DNA from 2 places in the Streptomyces sp. NBC_01465 genome. Region 1 is predicted to be linked to the other one. Evidence: riboswitches for the same ligand, from Rfam matches in the RefSeq annotation. Region 1 holds a riboswitch; the other holds the start of a gene.

The links. Region 1 has a riboswitch for cobalamin ahead of OG707_RS06480 (cobalamin biosynthesis protein). Riboswitches for the same ligand answer to the same signal wherever they lie in the genome.
Region 2: it holds a riboswitch for cobalamin, as region 1 does, so the genes downstream of both, metE (5-methyltetrahydropteroyltriglutamate--homocysteine S-methyltransferase) here and OG707_RS06480 (cobalamin biosynthesis protein) in region 1, are expected to answer to the same signal.

The regions. Positions count from the first base shown of each region.
Region 1 covers NZ_CP109467.1:1,428,720-1,436,208, forward strand. The annotation lists gene OG707_RS06460 (class II aldolase/adducin family protein) at 1-78, opposite strand, end outside; gene OG707_RS06465 (lysozyme) at 239-991, shown strand; gene OG707_RS06470 (inorganic phosphate transporter) at 1,161-2,414, shown strand; gene OG707_RS06475 (hypothetical protein) at 2,437-2,667, shown strand; cobalamin riboswitch at 2,767-2,909, shown strand; gene OG707_RS06480 (cobalamin biosynthesis protein) at 2,999-3,973, shown strand; gene OG707_RS06485 (cobyric acid synthase) at 3,970-5,493, shown strand; gene cobN (cobaltochelatase subunit CobN) at 5,490-7,489, shown strand, end outside.
Region 2 covers NZ_CP109467.1:7,241,770-7,249,258, forward strand. The annotation lists gene OG707_RS33870 (hypothetical protein) at 1-321, opposite strand, end outside; gene OG707_RS33875 (lipoate--protein ligase family protein) at 348-1,397, opposite strand; gene metE (5-methyltetrahydropteroyltriglutamate--homocysteine S-methyltransferase) at 1,536-3,857, opposite strand; cobalamin riboswitch at 4,021-4,236, opposite strand; gene meaB (methylmalonyl Co-A mutase-associated GTPase MeaB) at 4,247-5,233, opposite strand; gene scpA (methylmalonyl-CoA mutase) at 5,239-7,419, opposite strand; gene OG707_RS33895 (methylmalonyl-CoA mutase subunit beta) at 7,419-7,489, opposite strand, start outside.

The sequences.
Region 1 (7,489 bases):
CAGGCCCTCGGCCACGGTCCTGCGGGCGGTGGCGACGAGTTCGTTCCAGGCTTCTGCGATCGCGTCCTGTGAGGTCATGGAGGGGATCGTGCCAGGTGGGCCGCCATGGGCCACTGCGGGCCGAGGATGTACCGATACGTCAGCAGGTGCCGGGGTTGGCCTGGGATCGACGGAGATCAGTGGATCTTCCGATAGCCTCTGGCGGGCTTTTTCACGCACGACGCCATCGGGGGGAAACATGGCCCGTGACAACAAACCGTTACTTCGCCGCGCCCGGGTACGGACACTCGCCGTGTCCGCCGCGGCACTCACCGCACTGGGGGGAACCGCGCTCGCCGAGATCCCGGCGTCGGGCGCGGGCAAGCCCAAGGGGAACGACGTCTCCTCGCACCAGAAGAACGTGGACTGGGCGGAGACCAGGGCCGAGGGCGGCCGCTTCACCTACGTCAAGGCCACCGAGTCCACCACCTATCGCAACCCCTACTTCTCGCAGCAGTACAACGGCGCACGGAGCGCGGGGCTCGTCCGGGGCGCCTACCACTTCGCGCTGCCGGACAAGTCGTCCGGGAAGGCGCAGGCTGCCTACTTCGTGAAGTACGGGGGCCGGTGGAAGGCGGACGGCTGGACGCTGCCGCCCGCCGTGGACATGGAGTACAACCCGTACAGCAAGCACGCCTGCTACGGGATGAACCCGGCGAAGATGGTCGGCTGGATCACGTCCTTCAGCAACGAGATCAGGCGGCTGACCGGGCGCCGCCCTGTCATCTACACCTCGGCCCGCTGGTGGAACCGCTGCACGGGCAGGAGCCGGGCCTTCGCCGCGAGCCATGCCCTGTGGGTGGCGCGCTACAGCAGTTCGCCGGGGGAACTGCCCGCCGGGTGGTCGTACTGGACGATCTGGCAGTACGACAACGGCAGCGGGTCGCTGCCGGGTGACCAGAATCTCTTCAACGGGTCGGTCAGTCAGCTCCAGAGGTTCGCCAGGGGGTAGCGAACCCGGTGTCTGCACGGCCGGGGGGCCGCTCCGGTGACGACACGATTACAACCGGAGCGGCACTCTCCCGTTTGGGGTCACCACAACGCCCGCCTCAGTTCACCTTCCGTTCACTCGGGTTGCCTACCTTCGAATCGTCAATGACCTCGAACGATTGCCCAGGTAAATGGAACACCTGACCCTGCTCCTTGGGATCGTGATCGTTACCGCTCTCGTGTTCGACTTCACGAACGGTTTCCACGACACCGCCAACGCGATGGCGACGACCATCTCGACCGGCGCTCTCAAGCCCAAGACTGCGGTGGCCATGTCCGCCGTGCTCAACCTCGTCGGTGCATTCCTTTCCGTGGAGGTCGCCAAGACGATCTCCGGCGGGATCATCAATGAACAAGGCATCAGCACGGAAGTGATCTTCGCGGCGCTCGTCGGCGCCATCCTCTGGAATCTGCTGACCTGGCTCCTCGGCCTGCCGTCCAGTTCCTCCCACGCTCTCTTCGGCGGGCTCATCGGCGCCACGCTGATGTCCGTCGGAACCTCCGGGGTCAACGGCACCACCGTCGTCACCAAGGTGCTGATCCCCGCGATCGCCGCCCCGATCGTCGCCGGTCTGGCCGCCTACCTGGCCACGAAGCTGACGTACAAGATCGGCAGCCGCACCGACGACAAGGCGACGGCCAAGGGCTACCGCGCCGGTCAGATCGCCTCCGCCGGTCTGGTCTCCCTCGCGCACGGCACCAACGACGCGCAGAAGACCATGGGTGTCATCACCCTGGCGCTGGTGACGGGCGGCGTCCTCGCCCCCGGCGCCAACCCGCCGCTGTGGGTCATCGTCTCGGCCGGTCTGGCCATCGCGATGGGTACGTACCTGGGCGGCTGGCGCATCATCAAGACCATGGGCAAGGGGCTCACCGAGCTCCGTCCGCAGCAGGGCTTCTCCGCCCAGACCGGTGCGGCCACAGTCATCCTGGCCTCCTCGCACCTCGGCTTCTCCCTCTCCACCACCCAGGTCTGCTCGGGCTCGGTCATGGGCGCGGGCCTCGGCCGCAAGGGCGGTGTGGTCCGCTGGTCCACCGCGACCCGGATGTTCGTCGCCTGGGGCCTGACGCTGCCGGCCGCAGCGGTCGTCGGTGCGGGTGCGGAGTTCCTCACCCGCCAGGGCAACGTCGGCATCGCCGCGGTCGCCGTCCTGCTCGTCGCGGGATCGGGTGTCATCTGGTCGCTCTCGCGCCGCAAGCCGGTCGACCACACGAGCGTCACCCCCGACGCGGACACCGACGCCGAGCCCGCGGGCGTCGTGACCACCGCCATCGCGGCCGTCACCCCGCCTCCCCCGGCCGGCGCTCCGGTCGACGAGCTCAGGGCCACCATCCCGTCGCCCGGGGGCGCCGCCCCCGAGCCGACCCGACCGGCCACGGTCTGAGAACGGTTAAGGACACAGCGGTATGCACATCGACTGGCAAGCACTCGGCACCGTCTTCGGCGTCAGCCTCGTGGCGACCGTCGGACTGGTGGGCCTGTTCACCCTCGGCATCGTCGGACTCTCCAAGTCCTCGGAGACCAACGGCTCGTCCGGTACCGCAGGATCGGCGCTCGTGGCGCGCTCCGGCGCGTACCTCTGCTTCGCACTCTGCGCGGCGGCCGTCTCGTACGGGATCTACCTGATCGTCGCCTGACGGACACCACGCTTCACGACCGCCCCGCGCTCTTGTGCGGGGCGGTCTTCTGTGTGCCCCAACACACTCTTCCTTCGCAGGTCAAGGGTGAGTTGACGGGTGTTCTCCGAGCGTGGTGGACTGCCGAAGCCAATACGGCGGCATGGAGAGGAAGTCCGGTGCGAATCCGGCGCGGTCCCGCCACTGTCACCGGGGAGTGATCTCCGGAAGCCAGGAACTCTCGCCGTCGATCACGTCGAACCAGGGCGCGGACACCCTGAGTGAGGACTTTTCGCCATGAGCGTTGCGTACGGCTGCCTGTTGCCGGTCTCTTCTCCACCCTGCTGAACTCATGCGTGCCGAGCGAAGTTTCGCGTACGGCGCCACCGCCGGCCTTCTCGGCGACCTGCTGCTCGGTGATCCTCGCCGGGGGCATCCGGTCGCCCTGTTCGGGCGGGCCGCGGCCGCCGTCGAGCAGCGTCTGTGGCGTGACCACCGTGGGTGGGGTGCGCTGCATTCCGTGGTCTGTGCCGGGGGTGCGGTCGCCGCTGCCGTCGTGGCCGAGCGGGCCGTACGCGGCCGCCCTGCCGCCTCCGTTGCCCTGACTGCCGCCGCCACCTGGGCCGTTGTGGGCGGGACCTCCCTGGGGCGCGAGGCGCGGGCCGTCGGCGGTGCGCTGGCCGCCGGGGACATCGAGGTCGCACGGGAGCGGCTGCCGCATCTGTGCGGGCGCGATCCCTCGGCGCTGGACGCGCAGCAGATCGCCCGGGCGGTCGTCGAGTCCGTCGCCGAGAACACCTCCGACGCCGTGGTGGGCGCGCTGGTGTGGGGCGCCCTGGGCGGAGTTCCGGGTCTGATCGGGTTCCGGGCCGTGAACACGCTGGACGCGATGGTCGGGCACCGCTCGGACCGGTATCTGCGGTACGGGTGGGCCTCGGCCCGCCTCGACGACGTGGCCGGCTGGCCGGGGGCCCGACTGACCGCCGCGCTCGCCGTCCTCGCGGGCGGAAACGCTCGAGGCGCGGTCCAGGCCTGGCGGAGCGACGCGGGCAAGCACCCGAGCCCCAACGCGGGCCCCGTGGAAGCTTCGTTCGCGGGCGCGCTGGGCGTACGGCTCGGGGGGACCCTGTCGTACGGCGGGCGGATCGAGCACCGCGCCGTGCTCAACGGCGAGGCGCGGGCGGTCGACATCGGGGACATCGAACGGGCGGTGCGGCTGTCGCGTCGCGTCAATGTGCTGGCACTGGCGACGTGCGTCGCCGCGCGCGGTGCGTACGGAGTTCTGCGCGGACGCCGCGCGGGCGCCACCAGAAGGAGTCGGGCATGACAGGCGTACGCAAGGGCGGTGGACTGCTCGTCGCGGGGACCACCTCGGACGCGGGCAAGAGCGTCGTCACGGCGGGGATCTGCCGGTGGCTGGTACGGCGGGGGGTGAAGGTCGCGCCCTTCAAGGCGCAGAACATGTCGCTCAATTCGTTCGTCACGCGCGAGGGCGCGGAGATCGGGCGTGCGCAGGCCATGCAGGCGCAGGCCGCGCGCGTCGAGCCGAGCGCGCTGATGAATCCCGTACTCCTCAAGCCGGGGAGCGACCGCAGCAGCCAGGTCGTGCTGATGGGCAAGCCGGTCGGCGAGATGAGTGCGCGCGGCTACCACGGGGGGCGCCAGGAGTCGCTTCTGGGGACCGTCGTGGAGTGCCTGGAGGAGCTGCGGGGCACGTATGACGCCGTGATCTGCGAGGGGGCGGGCAGTCCGGCCGAGATCAATCTGCGGCGGACCGACATCGTGAACATGGGGATCGCGCGGGCCGCGCGGTTCCCTGTGGTCGTCGTCGGCGACATCGATCGTGGGGGTGTCTTCGCCTCGTTCTTCGGGACCACCGCGTTGTTGAGTGCGGAGGACCAGGCGCTGGTGGCCGGGTATCTCGTCAACAAGTTCCGGGGTGACGTGTCGCTTCTCGAGCCGGGCATCGACATGCTGACCGGGCTGACGGGGCGGCGTACGTACGGGATCCTGCCGTACACGCACGGGCTCGGCATCGACGAGGAGGACGGGCTGCGCGTCTCGATGCGCGGTGCCGTACGGGAGTCGGTCGTCGCGCCGCCGGTCGGCGAGGACGTGCTGCGGGTCGCGGTGTGCGCCGTACCGCTGATGTCGAACTTCACCGATGTGGACGCGCTGGCCGCCGAACCGGGTGTGGTGGTGCGGTTCGTGGACCGCGCCGAGGAGCTCGTCGACGCCGATCTGGTGATCGTGCCGGGGACGCGCGGCACCGTGCGCGCGCTGGAGTGGCTGCGGGAGCGCGGGCTCGCCGATGCGCTGGCACGGCGGGCGGCCGAGGGGCGGCCCGTACTGGGGATCTGCGGCGGGTTCCAGGTGCTCGGTGAGCGGATCGAGGACGACGTCGAGTCTCGGGCGGGTGCTGTGGACGGGCTCGGGCTGCTGCCGGTGCGCGTGCGGTTCGCCGTGGAGAAGACCCTGGAGCGGCCGGTCGGCGAGGCGCTGGGTGAAGTGGTGGAGGGGTACGAGATCCACCACGGGGTGGCCCAAGTGCTGGGCGGAGAAGCCTTCTTGGACGGGTGCCGGGTCGGCTCCGTCTGGGGCACGCACTGGCACGGGTCGCTGGAGAGCGACGGATTCCGGCGGGCCTTCCTGCGGGAGGTCGCGGAGGCTGCGGGGCGGCGGTTCGTGCCCGCCCCGGACACGAGTTTTGGAGCGCTCCGCGAGGAGCAACTGGATCGCCTCGGCGATCTGATCGAGGAACACGCGGACACGGACGCGCTGCTCGCACTCATCGAGTCGGGCGCACCGTCAGGACTTCCCTTCATCGCACCTGGAGCGCCTTCATGAGCACTGTGCTGCTGCTGTCGACCGCCGATACGGATCTCCTGGCGGCGCGGGCCTCCGGGGCTCCGTACCGGATCGGGAATCCGACGCGGATCGATGCGGAGGGTGAGCTTCCTGCGCTGATCGAGGGCGCTTCGGTCGCCGTCGTACGGCTGCTGGGCGGGAAGCGCGCCTGGGAGGACGGGCTCGCGGTGCTGCGGGCGTCCGGGATACCCACCGTGCTCCTCGGCGGGGAGACCGTACCGGACGCGGAGTTGATGGCCGAGTCGTCGGTGCCCGCGGGGGTCGTCGCCGAGGCGCTGCGGTATCTGGTGGAGGGCGGGCCGGGGAACCTGGTGGAGCTGGCGCGGTTCCTCTCGGACACCGTGCTGCTCACGGGCGTCGGGTTCGCCGAGCCGGAGAAGATGCCCGAGTGGGGGGTGCACGGGGCGCGCGAGTGGGTGGATGGGCGGCCGACCGTGGGCGTTCTCTTCTACCGGGCCCACGAGCTGTCGGGGAACACCGGGTTTGTCGATGTGCTGTGCGATGCCGTGGAGGCGCGGGGAGCCAACACCCTTCCTGTGTACTGCGGTTCACTGCGGGGCGCCGACGCGGAGCTGTACGAACTGCTGGGGCGGACCGACGCGCTGGTCGCCACCGTGCTGGCTGCCGGTGGTACGCGCGCTTCGGACGCCTCGGCCGGCGGTGACGACGAGGCGTGGGACATCGGGGCGCTCGCCGAGCTGAATGTGCCCGTGCTGCAGGGGCTTTGTCTGACGTCTTCGCGGGCCGTGTGGGATGCGTCGGATGCGGCGCTGTCTCCGATGGATGCGGCGATGCAGGTCGCCATTCCGGAATTCGACGGGCGCATTATCACTGTTCCGTTTTCGTTCAAGGAGCAGGGCGAGGGGGATGTTCCTGTTTACGTCGCCGATCCTGAGCGGGCGGCGCGGGTCGCCGGAATTGCCGTACGGCATGCGCAGTTGAGGCACAAGCCGAATGCGGAGAAGCGGATCGCCGTTGTGTTCACCGCGTATCCGACGAAGCATTCGCGGGTCGGGAACGCTGTGGGCCTTGATACACCGGCGTCCGCTGTGCGGGTGCTGGATGCGCTGCGGGATGCGGGTTACGGGGTGGAGGGCTACCCCGTGGAGGGCGACGAGCTCATTCACCGGCTGATCGCGGCCGGTGGGCACGATGTGGAGTGGCTGACCGAGGAGCAGCTGGCGGCGGCTCCTGCGCGGGTGCCGCTGGCCGACTACCGGGAGTGGTTCGGGCAGTTGGAGCCGGGGCTCAGGGACTCCATGCTGGAGCACTGGGGGGAGCCGCCGGGGCAGCTGTACGTCGACGGGGACGATGTGGTGCTCGCGTCGTTGCAGTTCGGGAATGTGGTGGTGCTGATTCAGCCGCCGCGCGGGTTCGGCGAGAATCCCATCGCCATTTACCACGATCCCGATATGCCGCCTTCGCATCACTACATGGCCACGTATCGGTGGCTGGAGAATTCTTTTGGTGCCGATGCTGTCATTCACATGGGCAAGCACGGGACCATGGAATGGCTGCCAGGGAAGGGACTTGGGCTCTCGCGTGGGTGCGGGCCCGATGCGGTACTGGGCGAGCTGCCGCTGATCTATCCGTTCATCGTGAACGACCCGGGCGAGGGCACGCAGGCCAAGCGGCGCGGACATGCGACCGTCGTCGACCATCTGGTGCCGCCGATGGCGCGGGCGGACACGTACGGGGATCTGGCGAAGCTGGAGCAGCTCCTGGATGAATATGCGCTGGTGAGCGATCTGGATCCGACGAAGGCGCCTGCCGTGCGGGCGCAGATCTGGACGCTGGTGAAGGCCGCCGAGCTTCATCACGATCTGCATGTGGACGAGCAGCCCGATGACGGGGACTTCGATTCCTTTGTGATGCACATCGACGGCTATCTGTGCGAGATCAAGGATGTGCAGATCCGGGACGGGCTGCATGTGCTGGGTGGAGGCCCGGAGGCCGACGCCCGGGTCAATCTGGT
Region 2 (7,489 bases), 5.8 Mb from region 1:
CCCCGGCACAAGATGCCAATCTCCTTCGTGCAGCGGCCCGTTGATGCTCTCGCCGAGCTGGGTTGCGAAGTGGTGCGCCCACCGCGCGGACCAGTCGGCGTCGTCCGGGGTGGCCTCGCGGAAGGTGCGTGCGAGGTCGGCGCGCAGGTGCGGCAGGGGAGAGGTGTAGCTGTTGGTGCGGGCGTAGTGCACGCCGCGATGGGTGACGCGCTGGACCGCGAAGAGCACCGGGGCGCCGCCCTGGCGCAGCACCATCCGCCGCCCGTCCGCGGTCTCCATCCGCAGCGGAGGCACGGACGGCCCCGGCACGCTCAGCTTCATCTCGTACTGCCCCCCGTGTCACCCGCTTACGGCACGCGCGCGGTCCACTCGTCGTTCGCGAACTTCGTACGGACGAGGTCCTCCGCCCGCGCCAACTCCTCGGCGGTGACCTTGCCTTCGGTGAGACCGTACCGGCTCCGGAAAGATTCGATCATCTTCTCGATCACGGCCTCGCGCGGGAGCCCGGTCTGGCGGCGCAGCGGATCCACCCGCTTCTTTGCGCTCTTCGTCCCCTTGTCGGAGAGCTTCTCCTTGCCGATGCGCAGCACCTCCATCATCTTGTCGGCGTCGATGTCGTACGCCATCGTCACGTGGTGCAGCACACCCCCGCCCGCAATGCGCTTCTGCGCGGCGCCCGCGATCTTGCCCGCCTCCGTGGCGATGTCGTTGAGCGGCTGGTACCAGGCCTGGATCCCCATGTCGCCGAGTGCGCCGAGCACCCAGTCGTCCAGATAGGCGTAGCTGTCGGCGAAGGAGAGGCCGGAGACCAGGGATTCCGGTACGGAGAGGGAGTACGTGATGGTGTTGCCGGGCTCCATGAACATCGCGCCGCCCCCGCTGACCCTGCGCACCACCGTGATGCCGTGGCGGTCGGCGCCCTCGGGGTCGACCTCGTTGCTCAGGGACTGGAAGGAGCCGATGACGACCGCCGGGACGTCCCACTCCCAGACGCGCAGGGTCGGCGGGCGGCGGCCCGCCGCCACCTCGGCGGTCAGGACCTCGTCGAGGGCGCAGTGGAGCGCGGGGGAGTGCGGCGGCTCGTGGATGAGCTGCCAGTCGTAGTCGGTCCAGTCGGTGGCCTGGGAGATCGCGCGGCGCACGGCGATTGCGATGCCCTCGGAGGTCAGTCCGTACATGGTCGTGCCGGTGGGGAGCGCCGCTTCGATGCGGGACGCGAGGCCGGGCGCGTCGGTGTCGGACGGGGCGCCCTCCAGGGCGCCGTTGATCGCGAGGATCGCCTCGTCGGGCTCCAGGAAGAAGTCCCCTGCCACCCGGACGTTCCGCAGGACGCCGTCCTCGGTGTCGACGTCCACGACGACCAGCTTGCCGCCCGGGACCTTGTACTCGCCGTGCATCGTCTTCTCCGCACCCGTAGGACCATCGCGACCCGGCCGCTGCCGGGACTCCGTCCCTACGGTAACCGAGTCGGATATTTCGCCCCAAAGGGCCGAGAGGCGGTTCTTTCGATTCCCCCTCTCGGCCCTTCGGTCACCTCAGGAGTTCGGCAGTTCCGCACGCACCGTGCGGGCGGCGGCGACCAGGTTCTCCAGGGATGCGCGGGTCTCGGGCCAGCCGCGGGTCTTCAGGCCGCAGTCGGGGTTGACCCAGAGCCGCTGCGCGGGGATGGCCTCAAGTCCCGTGCGGAGCAGGGCTGCCGCCTCCTCGGCGGAGGGCACGCGCGGGGAGTGGATGTCGTAGATGCCGGGGCCCGCCTCGCGCGGGTATCCGTGCGCCGCCAGTTCGCGGGCCACCTGCATGTGGGAGCGGGCGGCCTCCAGGCTGATGACGTCGGCGTCGAGGTCGTCGATGGCCTGGACGATGTCGCCGAACTCGGCGTAGCACATGTGCGTGTGGATCTGGGTGGCCGGTCGTACGCCGCCGGTGGTGAGGCGGAAGGACTCGGTCGCCCAGTCCAGGTAGGCGGGGTGGCCGGCGGCGCGCAGCGGCAGGGTCTCGCGCAGGGCGGGCTCGTCGACCTGGATGACCGAAGTGCCCGCCGCCTCGAGGTCGTTGACCTCGTCGCGCAGGGCGAGCGCGACCTGGCGCGCGGTGTCGCCGAGCGGCTGGTCGTCGCGGACGAAGGACCAGGCGAGCATCGTCACCGGGCCGGTCAGCATGCCCTTCACCGGGCGGTCGGTGAGCGAGTTCGCGTACGAAGTCCAGCGCACCGTCATCGGCTCCGGCCGCGAGATGTCACCGGCCAGGACCGGCGGGCGTACGTACCGGGTGCCGTACGACTGGACCCAGCCGTGCTGCGTCGCGAGATACCCGGTCAGCTGCTCGGCGAAGTACTGCACCATGTCGTTGCGTTCGGGCTCGCCGTGGACCAGGACGTCGATTCCGGCCTTCTCCTGGAAGGCGAGGACCTCGCGGATCTCGGCCCCGATGCGCTCCTCGTAGCCGACCGTGTCGATGCGGCCCGCGCGCAGATCGGCGCGGGCGGTGCGCAGCTCGGCGGTCTGCGGGAAGGAGCCGATCGTGGTGGTCGGGAGCAGCGGCAGGCCGAGGTGGGCGCGCTGGGCTTCGGCGCGCCTCTCGTACGGTTCCGAGCGGCGGCCGTCCGCATCGGTGACCGCCGCTGCACGCGCCCGGACGGCCGGGTCCCGGGTGATGGGGGAGTGTGCACGTGAGGCCAAGTCGGCCCGGTTCGCGGCGAGTTCGGCGGTGATCGCGCCCGTGTCCCGGGAGAGGCCGCGGGCGAGCGTCACGATCTCGGCCGTCTTCTGGCGGGCGAAGGCGAGCCAGCGGAGGATCTGCGGGTCGATGTCCCGCTCGGCCGTCGCGTCGATCGGCACGTGCAGCAGCGAGCAGGACGCCGCCACGTCCACCCGGTCGGCGAGGCCGAGCAGGGTGCCGAGGGTGGCCAGGGACTTCTCGAAGTCGTTGATCCAGATGTTGCGGCCGTTGACGACGCCCGCGACCAGACGCTTCCCGGGAAGACCGCCCGCGGCGGCCAGGTCCTGCAGATTGGCGGCGGCGGCCTCGGTGAAGTCGAGCGCGAGACCCTCCACCGGGGCCTTGGCGAGAACGGGCAGCGCGTCGCCGAGACGGTCGAAATAGGAGGCGACCAGGAGCTTCGGCCGGTCGGCGCGGGTGCCCAGGTCGCGGTACGTGCGGGCTGCGGCGTTCAGTTCGGCCGGAGTGCGGTCCTGGACCAGGGCCGGTTCGTCCAGCTGCACCCACTCGGCCCCGGCCGCGCGCAGATCGGAGAGGACCTCGGCGTACACGGGCAGCAGCCGGTCCAGGAGCGTGAGCGGCTCGAAGTCGGGTGCGACCCCGGGGGCGGGCTTCGCCAGCAGGAGGTACGTCACCGGACCCACCAGGACCGGGCGGGCCGCCGCCACGCCGAGCGCGAGGGCCTCCCTGAGCTCGGCGACCTGCTTCGTGGAGTCGGCGGTGAAGACGGTGTCGGGGCCCAACTCCGGTACGAGGTAGTGGTAGTTGGTGTCGAACCACTTGGTCATTTCGAGCGGGGCCACGTCCTGGGTGCCGCGCGCCATCGCGAAGTACCCGTCGAGCGGGTCGGCGGCGACGGCGTCGCGGTGGCGGGCGGGGACGGCGCCGACCATGACGCTGGTGTCCAGGACGTGGTCGTAGTACGAGAAGTCGCCGGTCGGGACTTCGTGGAGGCCGGCTTCGGCGAGCTGCCGCCAGGTGGAGGCGCGCAGGTCGGCGGCGGTCTGCCGGAGGGCGTCGGCGGTGACGCGGCCCTTCCAGTACCCCTCGACTGCCTTCTTCAGCTCACGGTGCTGTCCCTGGCGGGGGAAGCCGTACACGGTGGCCTGTGCTGCCGCGGCTGCGGGCTTGGTTGTCACGGGAAATCTCCTTCGCGAGATGACTCCTGAGCACCCCGGAGACGGGACGCGGACGCGAAGGGATGACGAACCGGGCGGACCGGACACGCGCCGAACGGCACGGTCCCCGCCTGGATGTACGCCGACCCGCCCACGAGGTCACCGGGATGTCCGCACGCAAGGGTTCACGTACGGGCAGCGGGCAGGTCTTCGGACTCGCGGGCACATCTGCCGGGGCAGATTCCTACTGGCCGTCGCTTCCCGGATCCGGGCGGATCCAGTGCGTATGACGGCGGTCGTTCCCACTCACCGCTGCGGGGCAGTCCCGGATTCCCACCGGGTTCCCTCTTACGACGCGTCTGTCCGGCTGACAGGGCGAACCAGCTGCACCGCCCAGCGTAGCCGACGGCTCAGACAGCGTCGTGACCGAAGGCCCGCAGGATGCTCTCCGCGGCGAGCGTGGCCGTCAACTCGCCGTCCCTGACCTGTTGTTCGAGGCCGGGTGCGAGAGTGCGTACGGACGGATCCGCGTGCAGCCGGCGCAGCAGCTCGTCGCGGACCATCGTCCACGTCCAGTCGACCTGCTGGTCGCGGCGCTTCGCGGCGAGCCTGCCGGTCGAATCCAGCAGGTCGCGATGTTGTTCGAGGCGCTCCCAGACGGTGTCCAGGCCGGTCGACTCGCGGGCGCTGCAGCTCAGTACGGGTGGAGTCCAGGCCGCGTCGGAGGGGTGCATCAGCCGCAGGGCGCCTGCCAGTTCGCGGCCCGCGGCACGCGCGTCGCGCTCGTGCGGACCGTCCGCCTTGTTGACGGCGATCACGTCCGCCAGCTCCAGGACGCCCTTCTTGATGCCCTGCAGCTGGTCCCCGGTGCGGGCCAGCGTCAGCAGCAGGAAGGAGTCGACCATGTTCGCGACCGCCGTCTCGGACTGGCCGACACCGACCGTCTCCACCAGGACGACGTCGTACCCCGCCGCCTCCATCACCACGATCGACTCGCGGGTGGCCTTGGCGACGCCGCCCAGGGTCCCCGCCGTCGGAGACGGACGTACGAACGCCGAAGGGTCGACAGCGAGTCGCTCCATCCGGGTCTTGTCACCCAGGATCGACCCGCCCGTACGGCTCGACGACGGATCGACGGCCAGGACCGCGACCCGGTGGCCGAGCCCCGTGAGCATCGTGCCGAGCGCGTCGATGAACGTCGACTTGCCGACGCCGGGCACCCCGCTGATGCCGATCCGCCGGGCCCGGCCGCTGTGCGGCAGCAGCCGCGTCAGCAACTCCTGGGCCAGCGCCCGGTGATCGGGCCTGGTGGACTCGACGAGCGTCACGGCGCGCGCGATCTGCGCACGCTTCCCGTCGAGCACACCCTTCACATAGGTGTCGAGGTCGATCGCCATCGGGTTCAGAGGCCGCCGTGTCCGAGATCGGCGCCCAGCCGCTGCACCAGGTCGTACGCCGCGTCCGGGATGACCGTGCCGGGCGGGAAGACCGCGGCCGCGCCCATCTCCAGGAGCGTCGGAACGTCCTGCGGCGGGATCACCCCGCCGACCACGACCATGATGTCCTCGCGGCCCTCCGCGGCGAGTTCCTCGCGCAGCGCGGGCACGAGCGTGAGGTGACCTGCGGCCAGCGACGACACCCCGACGATGTGCACGTCCGCCTCGACGGCCTGGCGGGCGACCTCGCCCGGGGTCTGGAACAGCGGGCCCACGTCCACGTCGAAGCCCAGGTCGGCGAAGGCCGTGGCGATCACCTTCTGGCCGCGGTCGTGACCGTCCTGGCCCATCTTGGCGACCAGGATGCGCGGGCGCCGGCCCTCGGCCTCCTCGAAGGAGCCCACGAGGGTGCGGGTGCGCTCGACGGACGGGGACTCGCCGGCTTCGTTGCGGTACACACCGGAGATCGTACGGATCTGGCTGGAGTGCCGTCCGTACACCTTCTCCAGGGCGTCGGAGATCTCCCCGACGGTGGCCATCGCACGGGCCGCGTTCACTGCCAGCTCGAGCAGATTTCCCTCGGCGGATCCGGCGGCGTGCGTCAGGGCGCGCAGCGCGTCCTGGCAGGCGTTCTCGTCGCGCTCCTCGCGCAGCCGCCGCAGCTTCTCGATCTGCTGGCCGCGCACGGAGGAGTTGTCGACCGCGCGCACGTCGATCTGCTCGTCGCTCTCCACCCGGTACTTGTTGACGCCGATGACCGGCTGGCGCCCGGAGTCGATACGGGCCTGGGTGCGGGCCGCGGCCTCCTCGATGCGCAGCTTGGGGATGCCGGCGTCGATGGCCTTGGCCATGCCGCCCGCCGCCTCGACCTCCTGGATGTGCTGCCAGGCCTTGCGGGCGAGGTCGTACGTCAGCTTCTCGACGTACGCGCTGCCGCCCCACGGGTCGATGACGCGCGTGGTGCCGGACTCCTGCTGGATCAGCAGCTGGGTGTTGCGGGCGATGCGCGCCGAGAAGTCCGTGGGCAGGGCGAGCGCCTCGTCGAGGGCGTTGGTGTGCAGGGACTGGGTGTGGCCCTGGGTCGCGGCCATCGCCTCCACACACGTACGCGTCACGTTGTTGAAGACGTCCTGTGCCGTCAGCGACCAGCCGCTCGTCTGCGAATGGGTGCGCAGGGAAAGGGACTTGGCGCTCTTGGGGTCGAACTGCTTGACCAGCTTCGCCCAGAGCAGGCGCGCGGCGCGCAGCTTGGCGACCTCCATGAAGAAGTTCATGCCGATCGCCCAGAAGAAGGAGAGCCGGGGCGCGAACGCGTCCACGTCCAGGCCCGCGCCCATGCCCGCCCGCAGATACTCCACGCCGTCGGCGAGGGTGTACGCCAGCTCCAAGTCGGCCGTCGCGCCCGCCTCTTGGATGTGATAGCCGGAGATGGAGATGGAGTTGTAGCGCGGCATCCGCTGCGAGGTGTACGCGAAGATGTCGGAGATGATCCGCATCGACGGCTTCGGCGGATAGATGTAGGTGTTGCGGACCATGAACTCCTTGAGGATGTCGTTCTGGATGGTCCCGGCCAGCTTCTCGGGCGGTACGCCCTGTTCCTCGGCGGCCACGATGTAGAGCGCGAGCACCGGCAGCACGGCGCCGTTCATCGTCATCGACACGGTCATCTTGTCGAGCGGGATGCCGTCGAAGAGCTGGCGCATGTCGTAGATCGAGTCGATCGCCACGCCCGCCATGCCGACGTCGCCCGTCACACGCGGGTGGTCGCTGTCGTAGCCGCGGTGGGTGGGCAGGTCGAAGGCGACGGAGAGGCCCTTCTGGCCCGCCGCCAGGTTCCGCCGGTAGAAGGCGTTGGACTCCTCGGCGGTGGAGAATCCGGCGTACTGGCGGATCGTCCAGGGCTGGTTGACGTACATCGTCGGGTACGGGCCGCGGAGGTACGGGGCGACGCCCGGGTAGGTGCCCAGGAAGTCCAGGCCCTCGGTGTCCTGACCGGTGTAGAGCGGCTTGACCGCGATGCCCTCCGGGGTCTCCCAGAGCAGGTCGTCACCGCCGGTCGCCTTCTTCACGGCCGTACGCCACTCGTCGGCGCCGCCGTCGGCGGCGGGCGCCCCGAGCTCGATCCCGGTGAAGTCGGGGATTGCCATCAGGACACGCCCATTCGGTCGAGGGTGGCGGACAGTACGGCGACGGCGTCGCAGCCCGCGAAGAGATAGG